DNA from 3 places in the Kluyvera fluvialis genome. Region 3 is predicted to be linked to each of the others. Evidence: predicted binding sites of a transcription regulator. Region 3 holds the regulator's gene; each other region holds the start of a gene.

Region 1 (3,280 bases), 1.4 Mb from region 3:
CCGGTGACCCTCAAACACTGCCCGCTATTCTCATTACCTAATCAGCCGATGAATAACGACAGGCCACTTGCCGAGCTATTACAGGCATCTGGACTCAGCGCGGCGAAAAAAGTAGGCCTGGTCGGCTGGAAGATGTTTACCTCCGCCCACACCGATAACCGCCACTATTTTGACCTACCGTACTTTATTGTTGAGGCGATTCAGGCAAGCGTTGCCGCCGATACGCTGATAGAAAACGCCGCCGCCCTATTTATCGGTGGTGATAACGGCGCCAGGACGGTGAATAACGCCAACGAAATTGCCCATTATGAATACGGTGCTAACCTGGCCTCCAACTGTATGTTGCGCGCGCTGGACGCCGTAGAGCCTGGCATTCGCGAGGCCGATTTAGGCGCGTTGCTGGCCGCCGAAGGGCAATATCAAACGGTGGTGACCATTGCCGCCAGCGGTCAGCGTTTCGAGAAAGCTAATTTCTATCCCAGCTATAAACCGGTTGAACGGGGGCAACCGCTGTCGATGACCACCGGTTTTAAAGGCGGATTATCCAGCCGTACCGGTTTTGTGATTGCCAGCGCAGACGAGTTACCCGATGCACAAAAAGATTATCTGGAGCGCGTGGCAAAACCCTATTTTGCGGCGGTTGTAGACTGGCTGGAACAGATTCGCATTGGGATGCCAGGCGGTGAGCTTTATGCACGGGTAGAGCAGGTCCTACCAAAAGCGCGCTACGGTTGGCACTTGAATCCGGGGCATCTTAGCGCCGATGAGGAGTGGATGTCGTCGCCGGTTTATCCGCACTCCCGCGAGACGCTAAAAAGCGGCATGATCTTGCAAATCGATATTATCCCTTCCGTGCCGGGCTATACCGGCGTCAGCGCTGAAGAGAGCATTGCGCTCGCCGATGCCGCGTTACGCCAACAGATTCAGCAGGATTATCCCGCCTTGTGGGAGCGCATCACCGTGCGGCGTGATTACCTGAAAACGGTGCTGAATATTGCGCTCAGCGATGACGTCATCCCGCTTTCCAACAGCGTGGCCTATCTGCGGCCATTTATGCTGGCAAAAGATAAAGCGCTGGGCGCATAAATCGCCATTTAGCTGCGTCGGCGGATTAAGGTGCAAAAGACGCTCTGCCGCTGGCGCATGGTTGATTTTTAAGCTATTTATCACATCCTGTAGAAAACAGAGGTGAAAACTCGGTCAACGGCCTGATGTTCCGCTTATCTATAACAGTTATGCTCAGAATTCATGTTGTGATCGGTAGCACATTTTTGGCTTTAATTGTATGATGAATGCATTCAAAGAAAGGTGAATACCATGCTCAAATCACTGAATATCATCTGGCAATATCTGCGTGCATTCGTGTTGATCTATGTCTGTCTGTACGCCGGTATTTTTATTTCTTCCCTGCTGCCAATAACTATTCCTGGCAGCATTATCGGTATGCTTATTCTCTTCGTACTGCTGGCGTTGCAAATTCTGCCCGCGAAATGGGTCAACCCTGGCTGTTACGTGTTAATTCGCTATATGGCGCTGCTGTTTGTGCCGATTGGCGTGGGGGTAATGCAATATTTCACACTGCTGAAAGCGCAGTTTGGCCCGGTTGTGGTTTCCTGCACCATTAGTACGCTGGTGGTATTAATGGTAGTAAGTTGGAGCTCGCATCTGGTGCACGGCGAACGTAAAGTGGTTGGTCAAGATGGAGCGGATAAATAATGCTGCATTATATTTGGTGGTCACTGCCACTGACCTTAATTGTCTTTTTTGCCGCCCGTAAATTGGGCACCCGTTTTAAAATGCCGCTGCTCAACCCGCTGCTGATATCAATGATTGTGATTATTCCATTCTTGATGCTGACCGGCATTCCCTATGAACATTACTTTAAAGGCAGTGAAGTGCTGAACGAGCTGCTTCAGCCTGCGGTGGTCGCCCTTGCCTATCCGCTGTATGAACAACTGCACCAAATCCGCGCTCGCTGGAAATCAATCATCACCATCTGCTTTATCGGCAGTGCGGTGGCGATGATTACCGGTACGGCCGTCGCTTTAATGATGGGGGCGTCGCCGCAAATTGCCGCCTCGATTATGCCGAAATCAGTCACGACCCCCATTGCGATGGCGGTGAGCGGAAGTATCGGCGGTATTCCCGCGATTAGCGCCGTGTGCGTGATTTATGTCGGTATTCTGGGCGCGGTGTTTGGCCATACGCTGCTGAACCTGATGCGCATCACCACGAAAGCGTCGCGCGGCCTGTCAATGGGCACGGCATCGCACGCCCTGGGCACGGCTCGCTGCGCGGAAATCGACTACCAGGAAGGGGCGTTTAGTTCACTGGCGTTGGTTATCTGCGGCATTATTACCTCGCTGATTGCCCCGTTTTTATTCCCGATTATTCTGTCAGTAGTGGGTTAAAACGAGACAAATCACACATTTTTAGATGCAATTACATTAGTTGCACTAACAATGAGACATTGATCACTAATTAAGACGCACGTGCCTCGTACACTACGATCCCATTACCTAGTTACGAGGCAACGTCATGCATTCACGTTTTCAATCCGCTTTTTCGCAACTGGCGGCAGACTTGCAGACAGCTATCGCCCCTATGTTAGCCTCTGCGCATTTCCCTGCCCTGCTGAGCGCCGAGCAGGTTTCATCGCTGCAAACGGCGACGGGGCTGGACGAAGACGCGCTCGCCTTTGCACTCCTGCCGCTTGCCGCCGCCTGTGCTCGTGCCGATCTGTCACACTTTAACGTTGGCGCTATCGCCCGTGGCGTGAGTGGCACTTGGTATTTTGGCGGCAATATGGAGTTTCTCGGTGCGACCATGCAGCAAACCGTCCACGCCGAGCAAAGCGCCATCAGCCATGCATGGCTACGCGGAGAAACCGCACTGCAAGCAATTACCGTTAACTACACGCCGTGTGGGCATTGCCGTCAGTTTATGAATGAACTGAACAGCGGGCTGGCGTTGCGTATCAACCTGCCGGGCCGCCAGCCGCATACGCTGGAAGACTATCTGCCGGATGCCTTTGGGCCAAAAGATCTGAACATTAAAACCCTGCTGATGGATAAGCAGGATCATGGCTATCCGCTTGAGGGTGATGCCCTGTCGCAAGCGGCAATTAAAGCGGCAAACGCCAGCCACTCGCCGTACAGCAAGTCGCCTTCCGGCGTGGCGTTGGAGTTGCGTGACGGGACGATTTTCAGCGGCAGCTATGCAGAAAATGCCGCCTTCAACCCTACGCTGCCACCGCTGCAAGGGGCGCTGAATCTGTTGA
Region 2 (3,280 bases), 1.6 Mb from region 3:
AGAGCGACGACATTACGTAAATGCCGGTCAGTTTGCTGGAGGCAAAGCCCGGCTTGATGCGCGATGCGCACTTCATCAAGAATGATTTTCAGCAAGATGCCGTCCTGCTGCTGTTCTTGTTCCAGCGCGTTCAGGAAACTCAGGGTATTTTCGTCTTGTAGTACTTTCGCTTGCTCCGCCAGTTGCAATAACGTTGAACTGCGTTGGGCGTGGTCTTCAAGGGTATTGAGGAAAAGTTCTTCAAGATTTGTGCACTTCGCTTCATGAGGTTCAAACGCTTTTACAACCGGATAAGCGCCAGATCTCTTCATGTAATCAAACACCCGCATCATTTGCGTGACGCTGGATTGCGCTCGCTTGCGTAGAAACGTCGCCGTTCCCGTCAGCCGATGTTCAGCGCACCACTCGCTTAGGTGCAAATAATGATTGGATGCACAAAACTCAAGATTCATCTGTGTATTAAGCTTTTGCACCATTCCAGGGACGGCCATACAAATATCCTTATTTAAGAGGTCGGAACGATCCACGTGATACCGCATCGTTTAAATAGCTGCTCACCCTGCGCTATTTTCGCGTTTGTGTGTGACTACGGCTTAGACGTAGTCCTGATATACCTATCATTCTTCAAGCAGCTTCTGCGTAGGCGATGCTGCTGGAATAATCATTTGTATATATAACCGCAAGAGGTATCACCCATTCTGTAAAAAAAGAATAACCGCAGTTTTGTTGTAATAAAACTCTAATCATCTTGTTTTTACACTTAGTTACAACACTACTTTGAATTATCTTAATGTGTGAAATTATATTTTTATGTAGCATTAAATGATCACCGATATAACAAATGGTTATTTTGATTGTAAGTCGTTGTTAATCGTGATGAATCTGTTGCATTTCAGTGTGAGAAAAAGTGTGATCAAAATCTAATTTATTAGCCTGAAATGAGATCTTAGTCGGCTTGGTACGTATTATTTGTTAGCGGTAGATCATCATAGATAATAAGGTTTATGTTTATATGATTATTATCAGTTTGGCCTCGAAATACCTGAATGGTGCTTAATTTGTTTTAGATCATTTTTGATTATCAAAGCCCAGAGGATGATGATTTCCAGTCATTACGAGTACGCAAAGTTCTTCCTGTTTCGCCGTTTTTGGAAGAGCCATTTTTAGATGAATTTACAGGAGTTAAAATGAAAAAGGTTGCAGTACTGCTGGCCCCAGGGTTTGAAGAAGGGGAAGCGATTGTCACTATCGATATTCTGCGCCGTCTGCATATCGGTGTTGAACTGGTGTCGTGCGCTGAATCTCGTGCGGTAGTCAGCTATCACGATATTCCGATGGTGGCAGACGCGACGCTGGCAGAACGCCTTGATACGCTGTACGACGCCGTCGTGCTGCCTGGTGGCCCACAGGGCAGCGTCAATCTGGCGGCCAATAAGGACGTCATTAAGTTTGTCGCAGCACACGATGAAGCAGGTAAATTTATCTGCCCAATTTGCTCCGCTGCGGCGCGCGTACTGGCTGGCAACGACCTGCTGAAAGGCCGCCGTTATGTGTGCTCTGGTGATTTATGGCAAGACGTCAAAAATGGTGAGTATGTGGATGCACCCGTCGTTGAAGACGGCAACCTGATCAGCGGCAAAGGCTTTGGCCATGTCTTTGATTTTGCGTTCACCGTGGCAGCGCGCCTGCTGGGCGATGAAGCGCCGGTTCGCGATCACGCCGATCACATCTATTACCGCTGGTAATTCCAATTCCCGTCTGCTCAGCGTGAATTGTCCGACAATTCACGCTTCTTGATATGTAAAAATCTGCTGAATTTATGCATCACCCTACTGTAATTCTGCGGTGTGATGCCGCTCTCTTATGGAAAGTTCATTCCGAGCTATTACTATTTTCAACAATGTTAATGCTGTGAAGTGAACAGCTAATACTTTGTTTTATGTCTGATTTAAATCGTTTATCTGATTTTCCCTACATAAAAGAATATTAAGGCTGGAGTTAACCATGCACAAGTTTACCAAAGCGTTGGCGGCCATTGGGCTAGCGGCGGTTATGTCACAATCAGCTATGGCAGAAAATCTAAAACTGGGTTTTTTGGTCAAACAGCCGGAAGAACCCTGGTTCCAGACAGAATGGAAATTTGCTGATAAAGCCGGTAAAGACCTCGGTTTTGATGTCATCAAAATTGCCGTGCCGGATGGCGAGAAAACCCTTAATGCTATCGATAGCCTGGCGGCCAGCGGCGCAAAAGGCTTTGTTATTTGTACGCCAGACCCAAAATTGGGGCCAGCGATTGTGGCGAAAGCGCGCGGCTATGACATGAAAGTGATTACCGTCGATGACCAGTTCGTGAACGCTAAAGGCAAACCGATGGATACCGTTCCCCTGGTGATGATGGCGGCAAGTGAAATTGGCGCACGTCAAGGGCAGGAACTGTACAACGAGATGCAAAAACGCGGCTGGGAGGTGAAAACGACCGGTGTCATGGCGATTACCGCGAATGAGCTGGATACCGCGCGCCGCCGTACCACCGGCTCACTGGATGCCTTAAAAGCTGCGGGATTCCCGGAAAAACAAATCTACCAGGTCCCGACCAAATCTAACGATATTCCCGGTGCATTCGATGCCGGTAACTCTCTACTGGTGCAACACCCAGAAGTGAAACAGTGGCTGATTGTCGGGATGAATGACAACACGGTGCTGGGCGGTGTGCGAGCAACCGAAGGCCAGGGCTTTAAAGCGGCGAACGTGATTGGAATTGGCATCAACGGCGTTGATGCGGTGAATGAACTGTCCAAAGCGCAGGCGACCGGTTTCTTTGGCTCACTGCTGCCAAGCCCAGATATTCACGGCTATAAAACCAGTGAAATGCTCTACAACTGGGTGCAGAAAGGCGCTGAACCGCCGAAATTTACGGCGGTAACTGACGTGGTGCTGATAACCCGTGACAACTTCAAAGTAGAGCTGGCGAAAAAAGGACTTTGAGTCTGATGGCTCTCCTCCCGCTTTGGCGGGGGGAGACGGCGCGTGTCATTGTGGAGGTTGCGATGCAACAGTCTACCCCTTATCTCTCTTTTCGCGGTATTAGCAAAACATTCCCTGGTGTAAAAGCCCTCTCTGATATCAGCTTTGACTGCTATAGCGGGCAGATCCATGCCCTGATGGGGGAAAATGGCGCCGGAAAGTCAACGTTACTGAAGGTGCTGAGCGGCAATTATGCGCCGACGGCAGGAACGCTGGCGCTATGCGGGCAAGAGATCGCTTTTGCCGATACCACTGC
Region 3 (3,280 bases):
GTCCAGATAACGCGAGTTAAAGCTCGGCTCCTGCATCGCCTGGTTTAAAGAGTTAAACAGCGTATTGTGCGCCTGGTTCACGCGCATCCGTTGATACGCCAGTTTTGGCGCCTGCGGGTCATCGCTGAGTATCAGGCGAATGGCGTCTTGATCCGCCTCCAGCGCCGCCTGGGCGTTTTGGCGCAGTAAGCCGCTTTGCCACTGCGGCCACAGCCATAGCATCCCGCCGAAGGCAATCAGGCAGCCGATAATGGTGTCGAGAAAACGGGCGACGATAAACTGCTCACCGTTCAGCGTGAGGATTTGCAGGGTGTATACCGCTGTGATGGTGAAGCCGACGGTCGCCCAACCATAGCTGCGGCGGATAATCAGATAACTCCCCAGCGTGATGAGCAGCATTCCGGTGAGCGCCAGCCCCTGCGGCGTGTGGAAGTGCAGGGCCACGGCGGCGATAACCAGACCCGCCAGCGTGCCCGCCGCACGGTGGAAAATGCGCACACGGGTCGCACCGTAACCGTTTTGCGTGACCAATAATATCGTCATTAAAATCCAGTACGGTTTAGGCAAATGCAGCGCCGCGCCCATCAGGCTGGCGATGCTCAGCATCACGCTTAACCGGGCGGCATTGCGCAGTGCGGGGGACTTCAGCGACAGATAGCTTTTTAACGCCTGCAACAGCGGCAGGCGGCGCTCTTTATCCGCCATCAGATTGCGCGGATACAGCGGCCTTTGGAAGCGCAGTACGCGAGCAATGCGGCTGAAATGCCAGGCACAGAACTGCCCAACCGGGTTATCCGGGTGCTGTTCGGTGATTTTCTCCAGCGCGCCAATCTGTTTTTTCATACTGAAACGGCTGGGATAGCGGTGATAGAGAATGTCATCCGCGAGCACCCGCAGGCGCGCGGCGACGGTCTGGGCATTCCAGCGGATCACCGCCTCAGCGTGGCTACGTTCGACCAGTTTTTGCACCTCCTCTGGCTGATGCAGACTCACCGAAATGTGCTCCTGTAGATCAAGGCCAATCTGGAAGGCGCGCAGCAGGCGTTTGTAATCGTTATTCTGGTTTGCCGCCAGCATGTGTAGCTGCTGATAACACTGAGAAATAAGGTCAACCACCTTTTGCTGGCGGCTTAAAAGCGGCGGCAGCGCGGTGTTGGGGTCGGTGTGCTGCGTCAGGAGGCTATATTTTGCTTCGCAATAGTCGGCGAGCTGGCGGTAGAGCAGGCTTAGTGACTCGCGCAGCGGCTGCTCGCGCCAAATCCAAAACCACCACCAGTTGAATAATCCATACCACAGCGTGCCGAGTGCGTAGATAAGCAGCGGCTGCCAAATGGGCATATTACCAGCCAGGCTGAGGGTAAAAATAGCGGCAATCAGCGAAGCCGGCAGCAGCCGCCCGTGCAGGGAGCTTATCTCCGCCGTTACGCCCAAAATCAGCGCCAGCCCGCTGAGAATCAACGGTAGCGGAACCTCGCGCGCCAGCAACAACTGAACGGCAAGACTGCATCCGGCGAACAGACAGCCGCCAATAATCAGGCGTTTGAAAAAACGTTTATGCGGGGTATCAAGACCGGCAATATTGCAGCAGGCGGGAACCAGCGAAAACAGCAGACCTTGTTGAAGATGGCCGAAGATAAGGCCAATGGCGACCGGCAAACATAACACCAGCGTTTGCCGCAGTGCATAGTTGACTTCCGGGTGGTAAATCAGCCTGCGCCACATAAGAGACAAAAACGGCGTACCGTTGGAACAATACGCCGTTTTAAAGGATTAGCGAGTACCGTAAACGACAATCGTTTTGCCGTGTGCGGAGATCAGGTTTTGATCTTCCAGCATTTTCAGAATACGGCCCACTGTTTCACGGGAGCAGCCCACGATCTGACCAATTTCCTGACGGGTGATTTTGATCTGCATACCGTCCGGGTGAGTCATGGCGTCCGGCTGTTTTGCCAGGTTCAGCAGCGTCTGTGCGATACGACCTGTCACGTCCAGGAATGCCAGGTTGCCGACTTTTTCAGACGTGACTTGCAGACGACGTGCCATTTGCGAAGAGAGACGCATCAGGATGTCTGGGTTAACCTGAATCAGCTGACGGAATTTTTTATAAGAGATTTCAGCAACTTCACAAGCGGTTTTTGCCCGTACCCACGCGCTGCGTTCCTGGCCTTCTTCAAACAGGCCTAACTCGCCGATAAAATCGCCCTGGTTAAGGTAAGAGAGGATCATCTCTTTCCCTTCTTCGTCCTTGATGAGTACAGCCACTGAGCCTTTGACGATGTAATACAGCGTTTCTGCTTTTTCACCCTGGTGAATCAGCGTGCTCTTCGAGGGGTACTTATGAATATGGCAATGAGACAAGAACCATTCGAGAGTCGGGTCTGTTTGCGGTTTGCCAAGCACCATGCGCGGTTATCCTCTGTTATAAGCTCTTTCCGGCGGCAAAAACATTGCAGCCACCGGTTGCAATAGTATCCTTCCCGTTACCTGGGAAGTCGGCTGTCGAATATTGCCGCAGCCTGTAATGTGATGTCCTCTGCATACATGCAGTACGTTTATGTATTACCGTAGCATCCTGACTGTTTTAGCATAGCTTGAGCCGTGTGTCTCCTGGTGTCTCGCTTCAGCATGACGGCGATCGCCTTCCGTTGCGAGATTTGTTATGTGCGCGTAATCTGGGAAGAAAATTGCAACCTGGGAGTTAAATATTATGCAAGCGCGTGTGAAATGGGTTGAGGGGATGACCTTCCTCGGTGAGTCGGCTTCTGGCCACCAAATTTTGATGGACGGCAACTCTGGCGATAAAGCGCCAAGCCCGATGGAAATCGTGCTAATGGCGGCCGGTGGTTGTAGCGCAATTGACGTGGTGTCTATTCTGCAAAAAGGCCGCTATGACGTTTCTGACTGCGAAGTAAAGCTCACTTCCGTACGCCGCGAAGAAGCACCGCGCCTGTTCACGCACATCAACCTGCACTTCATTGTGAGCGGTAAAGAGTTGAAAGATGCGGCTGTTGCACGCGCGGTTGACCTGTCGGCGGAGAAATACTGCTCAGTGGCGTTGATGCTGGGTAAAGCTGTCAACATCACGCACTCATACGAAGTGATTGAAGGCTGATATCCGTGATTGCCCGGCGGCGTCCTGCCTATCGGGCAATCGTGATGATTCAGGCGTTGTTCTTCTCTTCCACTAACCGCTGTACCAGCGGCATCATAATCAACTCCATCGCCAGCCCCATCTTGCCGCCGGGAACGACCAGCGTATTCATATGCGAGATAAACGAGC

The links. The regulator CRP, encoded in region 3, controls carbon source genes, mostly activating them, when cyclic AMP is high. The targets are predictions, from matches to a motif close to ATGTGANNNNNNTCACAT.
Region 1: a site for CRP is predicted at 1,252-1,269, ahead of AC6I4B_RS08505 (CidA/LrgA family protein). Genes of this name have one in related genera too.
Region 2: a site for CRP is predicted at 1,846-1,863, ahead of AC6I4B_RS09585 (arabinose ABC transporter substrate-binding protein). Genes of this name have one in related genera too.

The regions. Positions count from the first base shown of each region.
Region 1 covers NZ_AP046142.1:1,773,121-1,776,400, reverse strand. The annotation lists gene AC6I4B_RS08510 (M24 family metallopeptidase) at 1-1,086, shown strand, start outside; gene AC6I4B_RS08505 (CidA/LrgA family protein) at 1,318-1,716, shown strand; gene AC6I4B_RS08500 (CidB/LrgB family autolysis modulator) at 1,716-2,411, shown strand; gene cdd (cytidine deaminase) at 2,539-3,280, shown strand, end outside.
Region 2 covers NZ_AP046142.1:2,006,463-2,009,742, forward strand. The annotation lists gene AC6I4B_RS09575 (non-heme ferritin-like protein) at 1-491, opposite strand, end outside; gene AC6I4B_RS09580 (DJ-1/PfpI family protein) at 1,188-1,745, shown strand; gene AC6I4B_RS09585 (arabinose ABC transporter substrate-binding protein) at 2,005-2,985, shown strand; gene araG (L-arabinose ABC transporter ATP-binding protein AraG) at 3,048-3,280, shown strand, end outside.
Region 3 covers NZ_AP046142.1:413,180-416,459, forward strand. The annotation lists gene AC6I4B_RS01910 (YccS/YhfK family putative transporter) at 1-1,722, opposite strand, end outside; gene crp (cAMP-activated global transcriptional regulator CRP) at 1,771-2,403, opposite strand; gene AC6I4B_RS01920 (OsmC family protein) at 2,708-3,112, shown strand; gene AC6I4B_RS01925 (phosphoribulokinase) at 3,162-3,280, opposite strand, start outside.